2 regions of the Streptosporangium sp. NPDC050284 genome follow, and region 1 is predicted to be linked to the other one. Evidence: predicted binding sites of a transcription regulator. Region 1 holds the regulator's gene; the other holds the start of a gene.

Evidence for each region. The regulator LexA, encoded in region 1, represses DNA repair genes until DNA is damaged. The targets are predictions, from matches to a motif close to TCGAACANNTGTTCGA.
Region 2: the regulator LexA is predicted to act here: its motif matches at 4,761-4,776, upstream of ruvC (crossover junction endodeoxyribonuclease RuvC).

What each region holds. Positions count from the first base shown of each region.
Region 1 is NZ_JBITIZ010000020.1:20,544-27,851, forward strand. It holds gene leuS (leucine--tRNA ligase) at 1-628, shown strand, start outside; gene lexA (transcriptional repressor LexA) at 1,117-1,827, opposite strand; gene ACIBH4_RS33855 (LysM peptidoglycan-binding domain-containing protein) at 2,667-2,942, shown strand; gene nrdR (transcriptional regulator NrdR) at 3,427-3,888, shown strand; gene ACIBH4_RS33865 (vitamin B12-dependent ribonucleotide reductase) at 3,973-6,795, shown strand; gene ACIBH4_RS33870 (cadmium resistance transporter) at 7,008-7,308, shown strand, end outside.
Region 2 is NZ_JBITIZ010000017.1:46,720-54,027, reverse strand. It holds gene ACIBH4_RS32320 (DUF3048 domain-containing protein) at 1-601, shown strand, start outside; gene pdxS (pyridoxal 5'-phosphate synthase lyase subunit PdxS) at 752-1,666, shown strand; gene pdxT (pyridoxal 5'-phosphate synthase glutaminase subunit PdxT) at 1,966-2,556, shown strand; gene ACIBH4_RS32305 (YebC/PmpR family DNA-binding transcriptional regulator) at 2,560-3,312, shown strand; gene ACIBH4_RS32300 (cation:proton antiporter) at 3,381-4,658, shown strand; gene ruvC (crossover junction endodeoxyribonuclease RuvC) at 4,809-5,396, shown strand; gene ruvA (Holliday junction branch migration protein RuvA) at 5,393-6,013, shown strand; gene ruvB (Holliday junction branch migration DNA helicase RuvB) at 6,060-7,118, shown strand.

The sequences.
Region 1 (7,308 bases):
CGTCTTCGCCGGACCGCCCGAGGACGACATCGACTGGTCCGACGTCTCCCCGGCGGCCTCGCAGAAGTTCCTCGCCCGCGCGTTCCGCGTCATGGCCGAAGCCGGCGCGGCCTCCGCGCCCGGCGTCGACGTCACCGCGGGAGACCTGAACCTGCGCAAGGTCGTCCACCACACCATCGACGAGGTCACCAAGCTGGTCGAGTCCCACCGCTTCAACGTCGCGGTGGCCCGCATGATGGAGCTGACGAGCGCAGCACGCAAGGCCATCGACTCCGGCCCCGGTGCCGCCGACCCGGCGGTCAGGGAGGCCGCCGAGACCCTAGCGGTCATGCTGTCCCTGGTCGCGCCGTACGCGGCGGAGGAGGGCTGGGAGCGGCTGGGACACGCCGCCTCGGTCGCCACCGCGGGCTGGCCGGTGGCCGACCCGGCGCTGCTGGTCCAGGAGTCGGTCACCTGCGTCGTCCAGGTCGCGGGCAAGGTGCGCGACCGGCTGGAGGTCTCCCCGGAGATCTCCGAGGCGGACCTGGAGTCGCTGGCCCTGCGGTCGGAGAAGGTTCAGCCCTTCCTCTCCGGCACGCCGCGCAAGGTGATCGTCCGCGCACCCAAGCTGGTCAACATCGTGCCGTAGTCGTCCCGCGTGCTCTCGGGCCGCTGACGACGGACGGCTGAGTGACTGTCATGGCCGCGGCCGTCCCGCGTGCTCACGGGGTCGCTACGAACTCGGGGTGCCTTTGCGAGGGCATCCCGGGGGGCGCGCGTCAGCTCGGCCGGTGTGTCCCCGTGACCACTTCAGGGGAGAATCCGCACCGCTTCAAGCGGCGGGCCTCCATCTCGGCCTCGCCGGGTGGGTTCCCGTGCCCGCCGACGAGAGAGCTTCCCGGGGATGTCCCATCACCTGAGAACGCCGGATGGGGCTCGACATATGATGTCGAGCCCCATCCGGCATGTCGTTCTATGGCGTGTCGCACAGAAAGCTGGAGGCGCGTGATGCTGAGCTCGCGTGGCCACGGTGTGGCTCGGTCCGGACCCGCGTGCCGTGCGACGTTCTCGAGCGGCGATGCCTCCACGGGCCGGAGCCTGTGGAGAGCGCTGAGGAGCCTGCGTGGGACGCTCGCGTCAGAGCTTGCGGAGGACCGCGACGACCTTGCCGAGCACGGTGGCCTCGTCGCCGGGGATCGGGTCGTAGTTGGGGTTGTGCGGGACCAGCCAGACGTGGCCGTCTCTGCGCTTGAAGGTCTTGACCGTGGCTTCGCCGTCGATCATCGCGGCGACCACGTCGCCGTTGTCGGCGACCGGCTGCTGGCGCACGACCACCCAGTCACCGTTGGCGATGGCGGCCTCGATCATCGAGTCGCCGGTCACCTGGAGGAGGAAGAGCGTGCCCTCACCGACAAGCTGCCTGGGCAGGGCGAAGACGTCTTCGATGCTCTCCTCGGCGAGGATGGGGCCACCGGCGGCGATCTGACCGACGAGGGGCACATAGGCGGCGGTCGGACGGCTGACCGGAGTCTCGTCCTCACCGGAGTCGGGATCAACCCACAGCACGGGCTCGCCGGGAAGGCGTACCTCCAAGGCACGGGGGCGGTGCGGATCACGCCGCAGGTAGCCCTTGCGCTGCAAAGCCGTCAACTGGTGCGACACGCTGGAGGTGCTGGTGAGCTGCACCGCTTCGCCGATCTCCCGCATGGACGGCGGATAGCCGCGCTGCTGCACGGAATCACGGATCACCTCAAGGATCTTCCGCTGCCTGGGGGTGAGGCCAAGGGAGTCACGCCTTCGCACCGCCAGATCGCTGGCGGCCGAACCGTTCTCGTTGTGCTGGCTCATACGAACTCCTCGCCTCCCGGTCTGTATTTAACACGTCGCACACAGCGACCATACCTCGGCCGAAGATCATACTCAAACAATTGTTCGAATGTCCTCGAAATCGGCGACGCCGTGGTGTACAACATCGTACGGGAGTTCGATCGACATCGTGTTCGATTCACCGATCTTTCTTCGACATGTGTTCGGCCAGGTCGAGGGGATGGGGGGCCACCGTGAAACCGACCGCGACGACACCACGATCCAGGATCGCGCCGAGGTCCCGGGCGGCGCAGCGATCACCGGGGGCGCCGCACCTGCGGCTCGTGCCGCCCCCGAGGCCGGAGCCCGGTTCCGCGCCGGAGTCCGGGCGGAGGTCCGAGGCGAAGCAGGGGTGGGAGGCCGCCTGGGACTCGGTGCCGGGGGCGCGCCTCGGCCGCGAGCCGGGGCGAAGGTCCGGCAGGGAGCCCGAGCGGGCCTTCGAGCGTGAGCCCGGGCGGGGATCCGGCCGTGAGGCGGCGCGAGGGTCCGGCCGTGAGGCGAGGCGGGAATCCGGGCGAAAGCGGGGGCGTGCCTCGCGTGAGCCTGAGCGAAAGCCCGGCGGGGCCTCCGGGCGTGAGCCTGGGCGGAGTCCTGGCCGCGAGGCGAGGCGGTCGCTCGGGCGTGAGCGGGGGTGGAGCCCCGGCCGTGAGCGAGGACGGTGGTCCGGGCGTGATCCGGAGCGGGGAGCCGGACGCGGGGCCGGGCCGAGGAGGGCGCCGCGACCGGCGACGGCATCCTCGGTGGGCGCACGCCGGCCGGGTGCCGGCCGGAAGGGGGCGACCCGGCGGCCCCTTCGGCTCACCCGCCGTGGAAGGATCGTCGTGGTGGTGTTGCTCGCACTGTTCAGCCTGGCGGTGCTCTGGGTCGGCGGGCGCATCGACATGGTCGCGGCGGACGAGTGGGCGGGCCTTGAGGGGCTGCCGCGGATCACGGTGCACGCGGACGACACGCTGTGGGAGATCGCGGACGCGCTGACGAAGGAGGCGGACACCGGCTCGACGGTGCGTCGCATCATGGACCTCAACGGGCTGTCCGGCTCGGAGGTCCGGCCGGGGGCCCGGCTCTATCTCCCCGAGGGCCTCGTCTCCGTGAGATGAGGCCGGTCCGAGCTCCGGCGATCGGGCCGGGGCTCGTGCGACCGCTACGGCGCCCGGTCGAGCTCCGTCGGGACGGTCGGCGAGAGGGGTGGGCCTCGTTTCAGCGGGATGGGGTCGGTCGGCGGCGCGGATGGGGCGAGGGGTGTAGAGGGGGTGCGAGGGTCTCGTCTGACGGGTCGCCTGGGACGACTGTGAGGGAAGAGGCGCCCGGGGTGAGATGGGTCTTGCGCGGGTGGCGACACGCCGGGACGTGAGGGCTGATCAGCGACTTCGTGCCGCAAGGTCGTTTCAACTTGCGTTCATGGTCGAGCACTTCTACGGTTGGACCACAACATCTAGTGGCTGCATCGCAACACTTCACCACAGCTTGTGTTTCCATTACCGCATCTCGACTATTCAAGATGTGTGCGCGGGCGTCTGGCCGTGCGTGTCGTGGGTAGGTGAGGTGGGCCGGCCGCTTCGGTAGGTCAAGGAGGCGACACGCGTGCATTGTCCGTTCTGTCGCCATCTAGACACGCGAGTCATCGACAGCCGGGCCACCGAGGACGGCGGGGCGATCCGCCGCAGGCGCACGTGCTCGGAATGCGGGCGCAGGTTCACCACGCAGGAGACCGTTCTGCTCATGGTGAGCAAGCGCAGCGGTGTGACGGAGCCGTTTTTCAGGGACAAGGTGATCGCCGGGGTCCGGCGGGCGTGCCAGGGGCGGTCCGTCAGCGAGGATTCCCTGGCGCAGCTGGGCCAGCGGGTCGAGGAGAGCATCCGGGCCACCGGATGCGCCGAGATCGCGGCCCACGAGGTCGGGCTGGCCATCCTGGGCCCGCTCCGCGAACTGGACGAGGTGGCGTACCTGCGGTTCGCCTCCGTCTATCGCGGTTTCGAGACACTGGCCGACTTCGAGGCGGAGATCGAGCGGCTCCGGGCGGAGCGCTCCACCAAGCAGGACTGATACAGACCCCGGGCGTCGGGGGTGATGCGGCGCGTTGGTGTGGTCCGATTCGAGGGTTCCACGGAGCCCCAGAAGGGGGAAGTCATGACGGAGACCGCCGGTGCGGTGACACGTGGAGGCAAGAGGCCGCGTAAGGGCCTGAAGATGAAGCGCATCTTCACCACGCCAGGTGTGCATCCCTATGACGAGCTGGTCTGGGAGCGCCGCGACGTCGTCATGACCAACTGGCGCGACGGCTCGATCAACTTCGAGCAGCGCGGTGTCGAGTTCCCCCGGTCGTGGTCGGTCAACGCCGCCAACATCGTGACCACCAAGTACTTCCGCGGGGCGGTCGGCACCCCGCAGCGGGAGTGGAGCCTCAAGCAGCTGATCGACCGGGTGGTGGGCGTCTACACGCGTACGGCGGTCGAGCACGGTTACTTCGCCACCGACGAGGACGCCGAGATCTTCGACCACGAGCTCAAGCACGCCCTGGTCAACCAGGTCTTCAGCTTCAACTCGCCCGTCTGGTTCAACGTCGGCACCGCGTCGCCGCAGCAGGTCAGCGCGTGCTTCATCCTGGCCGTCGACGACCAGATGGAGTCGATCCTCGACTGGTACAAGGAAGAGGGGGTGATCTTCAAGGGGGGTTCCGGCTCCGGCGTCAACCTCTCCAGGATCCGTTCCTCCAAGGAGTTGCTCTCCAGCGGGGGCACCGCCAGCGGCCCGGTCTCCTTCATGCGCGGCGCGGACGCCTCAGCGGGCACCATCAAGTCCGGGGGCGCCACCCGCCGCGCCGCCAAGATGGTCGTCCTCGACGTCGACCACCCCGACATCGAGGAGTTCGTCGAGACCAAGGCGCGCGAGGAGGACAAGATCCGCGCCCTCCGTGACGCCGGGTTCGACATGGACCTGGGCGGCAAGGACATCGTCTCCGTCCAGTACCAGAACGCCAACAACTCCGTGCGCGTCTCCGACGAGTTCATGCGCGCGGTGGAGAACGGTGAGGAGTTCGGCCTGCGCGCCCGCCTCACCGGCGAGGTCATCGAGAAGATCGACGCCAGAGAGCTGTTCCGCAAGATGGGCAAGGCCGCCTGGGAGTGCGCCGACCCCGGGGTCCAGTACGACGACACGATCAACGACTGGCACACCAGTCCGGAGACGGGTCGCATCACCGCCAGCAACCCCTGCTCGGAATACCTGCACCTGGACAACTCCTCGTGCAACCTGGCGAGCATCAACCTGCTGAAGTTCCTGAAGGACGACGACACCTTCGACATCGCGAACTTCGTGATGATCACCGAGCTGATCATCACCGCGATGGACGTCTCCATCACCTTCGCCGACTTCCCGACCGAGAAGATCGACCAGACCACCCGCGCCTACCGCCAGCTGGGCATCGGCTACGCCAACCTCGGCGCGCTGCTCATGGCCACCGGCCACGCCTACGACTCCGACGGCGGCCGGGCGGTCGCCGGGGCCATCACCTCGCTGATGACCGGCGTCTCCTACCGCCGCAGCGCCGAACTCGCCGCGGTCGTGGGCCCCTACGACGGCTACGCCCGCAACGCCGACGCGCACAAGCGGGTCATGCGCAAGCACAACGACGCGAACGAGGCCCTGCGCACGTTCGACGAGATCGACGGTGCCATCCACCGCGAGGCCTCCAGCCAGTGGAGCGAGTGCCTCAGGCTCGGTGAGAAGAACGGTTACCGCAACGCCCAGGCCTCGCTCCTCGCCCCAACCGGGACCATCGGCCTGATGATGGACTGCGACACCACCGGCATCGAGCCCGACCTGGCCCTGGTCAAGTTCAAGAAGCTCGTCGGCGGCGGCTCCATGCAGATCGTCAACCAGACGATTCCCCGCGCGCTGCGGCGGCTCGGCTACCAGGAGGAGCAGGTCGAGGCGATCGTCGAGTTCATCGCCGAGCACGGCCATGTCGTCGACGCCCCCGGCCTGCGGCGCGAGCACTACGAGGTGTTCGACTGCGCGATGGGCGAGCGCGCGATCGCCCCCATGGGCCACGTGCGCATGATGGCCGCGGCCCAGCCGTTCCTGTCCGGAGCCATCTCCAAGACGGTCAACCTTCCCGAGTCCGCGACGATCGAGGACATCGAGCAGGTCTACATGGAGGGCTGGAAGCTCGGCCTGAAGGCCCTGGCGGTCTACCGCGACAACTGCAAGGTCGGCCAGCCCCTCTCGGCCTCGGGCAAGAAGACCGAGGAGAAGGAGAAGCCCGCCGAGCCGGCGATCCAGGTCGTGGAGATCAGCCGCCCGACCCGCCGCCGGATGCCGAACCAGCGCCCCAGCACCACCACCCGCTTCACCGTGGGAGGTGCCAAGGGCTACATGACCGCCTCGTCCTACCCCGACGACGGCCTCGGTGAGGTCTTCCTGAAGATGTCCAAGCAGGGGTCGACCCTCGCGGGCGTCATGGACGCGTTCTCGGTGGCGATCTCCATCGGCCTGCAGTACGGGGTGCCGCTGGAGACGTACGTCGGCAAGTTCGTCAACATGCGCTTCGACCCGGCCGGTATGACCGACGACCCGGACGTCCGCATCGCCGCCTCGGTGATGGACTACATCTTCCGCCGTCTGGCCCTGGACCACCTGCCCTACGACGACCGCGCCGCCCTCGGGATCTTCTCCGCCTCCGAGCGTGCCGCCCAGCAGCGCGGTGAGGACCCGGCCCCGATCCACACCGACGAGGTCATCGCCGAGCTCGCCACCTCGGCTCCCATCGAGGAGCCGCAGTCCCGCCCCGAGGCGGCACCCGCAAAGACCTCGAGCCGCACCGGCTCCCTGGAGTCCCACCAGGGCCGCACCGCCGACGCGCCTCTCTGCATGACCTGCGGAACCAAGATGCGTCCCGCCGGCAGCTGCTACGTCTGCGAGGGTTGCGGCTCCACCAGCGGCTGCAGCTGATTCCGAGCTGATTCAGAGCAGAGAAGCAGCGTTGGGTACGAAAGCCGAACCCGCATAACGCTCGCCAGAAAAGGGGGCCGGAGTTGACTCCGGCCCCCTTCTCGGCTCCTGGACGTTCTGGGGCTGTGCAGCGAGAACACCGTGATCGCCCGTCGTTTTCGCGGCCGGTAGGGTCGCCGGGGACATCTTGGGGTTGAGGGGAACGTCTCATCGTGAATGCGGGCATCATCGGGCAGGCGGTGGGATTGTTCGCTGTAACCAACATCGACGATATTTTGATCTTGGCGTTGTTCTTCGACCAGGGCACCGGACATCGCGGAGCCGCCGCGCGGGTGGTGGCCGGTCAGTATCTCGGCTTCCTGGGCATCTTGGCTGTGGCGGTGGCCGCGGCTTTCGGCGCCACCTTCCTCCCCGAGCCGGTCCTGCCCTACCTGGGCCTGCTCCCGCTGGCCTTGGGCATCAAGGCGGGCCGGCAGGCGTGGAAGGCCCACCGCGACGGGCGCAACGGAGCCG
Region 2 (7,308 bases), on a different contig from region 1:
CGCGCAGACCAAGATGCTCCCCTTCATCGCCGAGGCCCCGCTCTTCGACGTCTCCGACAGCAGGGAGCCGGGCGCTTACTTCCGCCAGCCGGGACGCTACGCCCCCTACAACCTGTTCGCCAACACCAAGGATCTGCTGGCAGGGGCGCCCAAGGCGAGCAAGGCCAAGGACGTCGGGTTCACCTTCGGCGAGGCCCCCGAGGGCGGCGTGTCGCGCAAGACGTACAGCGTGAAGTACCCGGCGGCGCGCTTCACCTTCGGCTGGTCGGAGACGGCGGGCAAGTGGCTGATCTGGCAGGACGGCAAGAAGGACATGGCGGCCGAGGGCGGCCAGCTCGGCGCGCCCACGATCGTCGTGCAGTACACCAAGACGGAGCGCTCGCAGTTTCACGACAAGAACCAGAGCTACACCCCGCTGGTGCACAGCACGGGCAAGGGCAGGGCGATCGTGCTCCGCGACGGGCAGGCGTTCAAGGCCCGCTGGTCGCGGCCGGACGAGAAGGACGGCACCGTCTTCACCACCGAGACGGGCGAGCCGATGAACTTCGCCCCGGGGCAGGTCTGGATCGTGCTCGCCTCCGCCAAACCCGTCATCCCCTGACGCGCAAGCCCTACATACTGTCCAAGAAGATCGCCCAAGGGCGACAGGGCGTCGTGTAAGGGGTCAGGCCGCCAGCGCCTACGATGGAAGACGTACTGGCCGTCCCCGGACGGCTCGTGTCCGCAGCCAGCCGTCGTGAGGTAGAAGACCGTGTCCAGCAGCACGCCCGAAGTCAGCGAGACGACCGTCACCGGAACCGCCCGGGTCAAGCGCGGCATGGCAGAGATGCTCAAGGGCGGCGTCATCATGGACGTCGTCAACGCCGAGCAAGCCAAGATCGCCGAAGATGCCGGTGCCGTCGCCGTCATGGCCCTTGAGCGGGTGCCCGCCGACATCCGCGCCCAGGGCGGCGTCTCCCGGATGAGCGACCCCGACATGATCGACGGCATCATCGCCGCCGTCTCGATCCCGGTCATGGCCAAGGCCCGCATCGGCCACTTCGTCGAGGCGCAGGTGCTCCAGTCGCTCGGCGTCGACTACATCGACGAGTCCGAGGTGCTCACCCCCGCCGACTACACCAACCACATCGACAAGTGGCAGTTCACCGTGCCCTTCGTCTGCGGTGCGACCAACCTGGGTGAGGCGCTGCGCCGCCTCACCGAGGGCGCGGCGATGATCCGCTCCAAGGGAGAGGCCGGCACCGGCGACGTCTCCAACGCCACCACCCACATGCGCAAGATCAGGGGCGAGATCAAGCGTCTGGGCTCACTGCCCGAAGACGAGCTCTACGTCGCGGCCAAGGAGCTCCAGGCGCCGTACGAGCTGGTCGCCGAGGTCGCCAGGACCGGCAAGCTGCCGGTCGTGCTGTTCACCGCCGGCGGCATCGCCACCCCGGCCGACGCGGCGATGATGATGCAGCTCGGCGCCGAGGGCGTGTTCGTCGGCTCGGGCATCTTCAAGTCCGGCAACCCCGCCGAGCGTGCCTCCGCGATCGTCAAGGCCACCACCTTCCACGACGACCCCGATGTCATCGCGAAGGTCTCCCGGGGGCTGGGCGAGGCGATGGTCGGCATCAACGTCGACGACATCCCGGCCCCGCACCGGCTGGCCGAGCGCGGCTGGTAGGGCTTTCAGAGCTTTCAGGGCTTTCCTCGAGGGGCAGGGAGCCTTCGGGAAGCCCGATGAGACTCCGGGAAAAGGGCGATCTCCGTCATGGGGGTCGCCCTTCCTCCGCAGGGGGCCGATCTCGTGGTCACGTGCTCCGCGATCCCGCCCCGAGGAGCACGGCGCCGCCGCCGGGGAACGGGGCCGGGCCGTCACGGCCCGGATTTCCGAGCCGAACCGGAGCACGAACCGGTTTGGGGCCGTCCGAGGGGTGGCCATACGCTGAAGGGGCACTCCAGCCGCAGCGGGAAGGACCATCGGTGACCATCGTCCCCACGATCGGCGTGTTCGCGCTGCAAGGAGACGTGCGCGAGCACATTCGCTCCCTGGAGGCGGTGGGCGCGAGAGCGGTCACCGTACGGCGCCCCCGCGAGCTGGAGGCGGTCGACGGCCTCGTCATCCCCGGCGGGGAGTCCACCACGATGTGGAAACTCGCAGAGACCTTCGAACTGCTCGAACCACTTCGGATGCGGATCAAGGCGGGGATGCCCGCCTACGGCTCCTGCGCCGGGATGATCATGCTGGCCGACCGGATCGAGGGCGGGATCGAAGGCCAGCAGACGATCGGGGGCATCGACATGGTCGTCCGCCGCAACGCCTTCGGCCGCCAGGTCGACTCCTTCGAGGCCGACATCGACTTCGCCGGTCGCGGCACCACGCGGGCCGTCTTCATCCGCGCCCCCTGGGTGGAATCCGTGGGTTCGGAGGTCGAAGTGCTGGCGCTGGCCGAACCTGGGGATAGGATCGTCGCGGTCCGGCAAGGACCGTTGCTCGCCACGTCCTTCCACCCGGAACTTACCGGGGATGTCGGTGTGCATTCATATTTCGCTGAGATGGTGAGGGAGCTCTAGGGGATGTCCGGCCACTCCAAATGGGCGACGACGAAGCACAAGAAGGCCGCGCTCGATTCCAAGCGCGGCAAGCTGTTCGCCAAGCTCATCAAGAACATCGAGGTCGCGGCTCGGACGGGCGGACCCGATCCGGACGGCAACCCGACGCTGTACGACGCCATCACCAAGGCGCGCAAGAGTTCGGTCCCGATCGACAACATCGAGCGTGCCCGTAAGCGCGGCGGTGGTCTCGAGGCCGGCGGCGCCGACTGGCAGACCATCATGTACGAGGGTTACGCCCCCGGCGGTGTCGCGGTGCTGATCGAGTGCCTCACCGACAACCGCAACCGCGCCGCCTCCGAGGTCCGCGTCGCGCTGACCCGCAACGGCGGCTCGCTGGCCGACCCCGGCTCGGTGTCCTACATGTTCAACCGCAAGGGCGTCGTGCTCGTCCCCAAGGGCGAGCTGGCCGAGGACGACGTGCTGGTCGCGGTCCTCGACGCGGGCGCCGAGGAGGTCAACGACCTGGGCGACCAGTTCGAGGTCGTCTCGGAGGCCACCGACCTCGTCCCGGTCCGCAAGGCCCTGCAGGAGGCCGGGATCGACTACGACTCGGCCGAGTCCAGCTTCATGCCGACGCTGAACGTCCCGCTGGACGAGGAGGGCGCCCGCAAGGTCTTCAGGCTGATCGACGCCCTTGAGGACAGCGACGACGTGCAGAACGTCTGGGCCAACTTCGACGTCTCCGACGAGGTCATGGAGAAGCTCGACGCGTAGTCCGAGATTTCGGACCTCGCACTGCTCGTGAGGTTTGTCCGCGTGGTCCAGGGCAGATCACGCGGACAATGGGCAATCCTGACCTCATCTTCGCCGTGGCGGGCGTTGCCGCGCTGCTCGCGGCCACACTGCCGCGACTTCTCAACCGCCGCCCCTTCTCGCTGCCCCTCGCCTGCCTGCTGGTCGGCCTGGTCCTCTACGCCCTGCCCCTGGAACTGCCCGATCCCGATCCGGTGGTCCACCGGACACTGGTCGAGCACGTCACCGAGATCTGCGTGCTGGTCTCGCTCATGGGCGCGGGGCTGGCCATCAACCGTCCCTTCGGGCGGCGCGGCTGGTCCTCGACCTGGCGCCTGCTCGGGTGGACGCTCCCGCTCACCGTCCTCGCCGTGGCCGCCGCCGCGTACGGCCTGCTCGGCTGGCCCCTCGCGGCGGCGTTGCTGCTGGGCGCGGTCCTCGCGCCGACCGACCCGGTGCTCGCCTCCGACGTGCAGGTCGGCGAGCCCGTCGACTCGGAGAAGGCCGACGACGAGGTCCGCTTCGCCCTCACCTCCGAGGCGGGCCTCAACGACGGCCTGGCCTTCCCTCTGGTGTACGCCGCCATCGCGCTGGCCGTCAGCGGGGGGACCGACTGGATCGGCGAGTGGGCGCTGGTGGACCTGCTCTACCGGTGCGTCGCGGGCGTGGTGTGCGGCCTGCTGATCGGCAAAGGGCTGGGGCGGCTGTTCTTCCGTACCGAGAAGCCCGACCTGCGGCTGGCCGAGCACCGCGACGGCTTCGTGGCGCTGGCCGCGACGTTCCTGGCCTACGGCCTCACCGAGCTGGTGCACGGGTACGGCTTCATCGCGGTGTTCGTGACCGCCTGCGCCATCAGGGCGGCCGAGCGCAGCCACGGCTACAACGGGGTGCTGCACGGCTTCATAGAGCAGATCGAGCGGCTGTTCACCGCCTGGCTGCTCCTGCTGCTCGGAGGCTTCGTCGCGGTGGGAGGCCTGTCCGCGCTCACCTGGCGGGGCGCCGCGGTCGGCCTGTTGCTGCTGCTCGTCATCCGGCCGCTGCTCGGGTGGCTCTCCATGCTGAGAGGCAGGGCGGGGCCGCGCGAGCGCGCCGTGGCGGCGTTCTTCGGTGTCCGCGGCATCGGCTCGTTGTTCTACCTCGCCTACGCCCTCGGCCAGGCCGACTTCGGCGTACCCGCCGAGGAGATCTGGGCCGTGGTCGCCTTCACCGCGGTGGCCTCCCTGGTGATCCACGGAATCTCGGCCTCGCCGGTGATGAACCGCCTGGACCTGCTGCGCGACAGGGCAGGGAACGACCGTGACGCCGAACCCGCCACCCAGCACCTGTGAGACGGATCCCCTGGAGCCGGTGAGCCGGCGCCCGCCGCTCCGCCTTCCGACGGGCCGTGGGAGAGCGGTGCGCGGGATGCTCTCACGCGGTAGAGTCTGCCACCGAACAGATGTTCGGCGAGCGGAGGCGTGTCGGTGCGATTGCCCGAGTTGCGGGTGATGGGGGTTGATCCGGGGCTCACCCGATGCGGGCTCGGCGCCGTCGAGGGGCGGCCCGGCGCACCGCTGAGCCTGATCAGAGTGGGGGTCGTCCGCACCCCCGCCGACGACGAGATCGGCGCCCGGCTGGTGGCGATCGAGGCGGGCATCGAGCAGTGGCTCGACGAGGTCCGGCCCGACGCGGTGGCCGTGGAGCGGGTCTTCGCCCAGCACAACCTCAGGACCGTGATGGGCACCGCCCAGGCCTCCGCCGTGGCGATCCTGTGCGCCTCCCGCAGGGGCCTGCCGGTCGCGCTGCACACGCCGTCCGAGGTCAAGGCCGCCATCACCGGCAGCGGCACGGCGGACAAGCGGCAGGTCGGCACGATGGTGACCCGCCTGCTGCGGCTGGACGCGATGCCCAAGCCCGCCGACGCCGCCGACGCGCTCGCCCTCGCGATCTGCCACGTGTGGCGGGGCGGGGCACAGAGCAGGCTGGCCGAGGCCGCCGCGAAGGCCGCCAGTGGTCCCGGCACGACCCCCGCCGCCTACTTCCGAGGTCGTGGCAGGGCCGGACACCCGAGAGGAACCGCGAAGTGATCGCCTCGGTGCGAGGACAGGTGACCGCGATCGCGCCCGACGGTGCGGTCGTCGAGGTCGGCGGGGTGGGAGTCCTCGTGCACTGCACGCCGGGCACCCTGGCGACGCTCAGGACGGGGGAGGAGACCAGGCTGGCCACCTCGCTGGTGGTCCGCGAGGAGTCGCTCACGCTGTTCGGCTTCGCCACCGAGGACGAGCGCGGCACCTTCGAGATGCTGCAGACGGCGAGCGGGGTCGGCCCCAAGGTCGCCCTCGCGATGCTGGCCGTGCACACTCCCAACGCGCTCCGGGTGGCCGTGGCCTCCGCCGACGTCAAGGCGCTGACCAGGGTTCCCGGGGTGGGGCCGAAGGGTGCCCAGCGGATCATCGTCGACCTCAAGAACAAGCTCGGCACTCCCGAGGAGGCCGTCAGCGCCGCACTCGACGGCAGGGCCGTCGCGCCCGCCTGGCGGGGGCAGGTCCACTCGGGGCTGGTCGGTCTGGGCTACTCGGCGCGAGACGCCGACGAGGCGGTCGCCACCGTCGAGCCCCAGGCCGACGCCGAGATGGCCGAGGGCCGCACCCCTCAGGTGGCGCCCCTGCTCAAGGCCGCCCTTCGCGCACTGAGCGTGCGATGAGGGGTGCGGGTGGTTCCGCCGTACGGCGGGACGAGGGAGGGGTGTCGTGAGTTCCGACCGTGATCTGGTGTCGCCGGACGCCGAGGGCGACGAGAGATATATCGAGGCGGCTCTGCGGCCCAAGCGGCTGGAGGAGTTCATCGGCCAGGCACGGGTGCGCGAGCAGCTGTCGCTGGTGTTGCAGAGCGCGTTGCGACGCAACAGGCCGCCGGATCACGTGCTGATGAGCGGCGGCCCCGGACTGGGCAAGACGACCCTCTCCATGATCATCGCGACCGAGCTCTCCGTACCCATCCGGATCACCTCCGGCCCCGCGCTGGAGCGGGCCGGCGACCTCGCGGCGATCCTGTCGACCCTCTCGGAGGGCGAGGTCCTTTTCATCGACGAGATCCATCGCATGGCGAGGCCCGCCGAGGAGATGCTCTACCTCGCGATGGAGGACTTCCGCGTCGACATCGTGGTGGGCAAGGGGCCGGGGGCGACCGCGATCCCACTGGAGATCGCCCCGTTCACCCTGGTCGGCGCCACCACCCGGGCCGGCATGCTCCCCGCGCCGCTGCGCGACCGCTTCGGTTTCGTCGCGCACATGGACTTCTACGGGGTCGCCGAGCTGGAGGAGGTGTTGCACCGCTCCTCGCGCCTGCTGGGCGTCGCGCTCCCCGGCGACGCCGCCCGCGAGATCGCCGGCCGTTCCCGGGGCACCCCCCGCATCGCCAACCGTCTGCTGCGCCGGGTCCGCGACTTCGCCGAGGTACGCGCCGAGGGTGTGGTCACCCGGGATGTCGCCTCCGCCGCGCTCAACCTCTACGAGGTCGACGCCGAAGGGCTCGACCGGCTCGACCGGGCGGTGCTCGGAGCACTGCTGCGCAAGTTCGGCGGCGGGCCGGTGGGGCTGTCGACGCTGGCGGTGGCCGTGGGGGAGGAGCCCGAGACGGTCGAGGTGGTCGCCGAGCCGTTCCTGGTGCGGCAGGGACTCCTCGCCCGCACCCCCCGCGGCCGGGTCGCGACCGCCGCGGCCTGGACCCACCTGGGTCTGGTTCCCCCGCCCGACGCCTTCGGTGCCTCGTTTCTCATCGATCTTGAGGATGATCCCGGGCAAATCTAACGTTGAGAGTCGGTAGGGAAGTCGTACGGGGTTGATCACAGAACGATGACAACTGTATCGAAATGGGAACTTCCCTGCGAGCCGAATCGTGACTTCGTTGCCGCGCTCTTAACAGCTCGCCTAAACTCCGAGCCTTGGCTGGCTGTGTAGGCTGACGTGCTGAGCGGCGTGGTCGTATGTGACGTCCGGT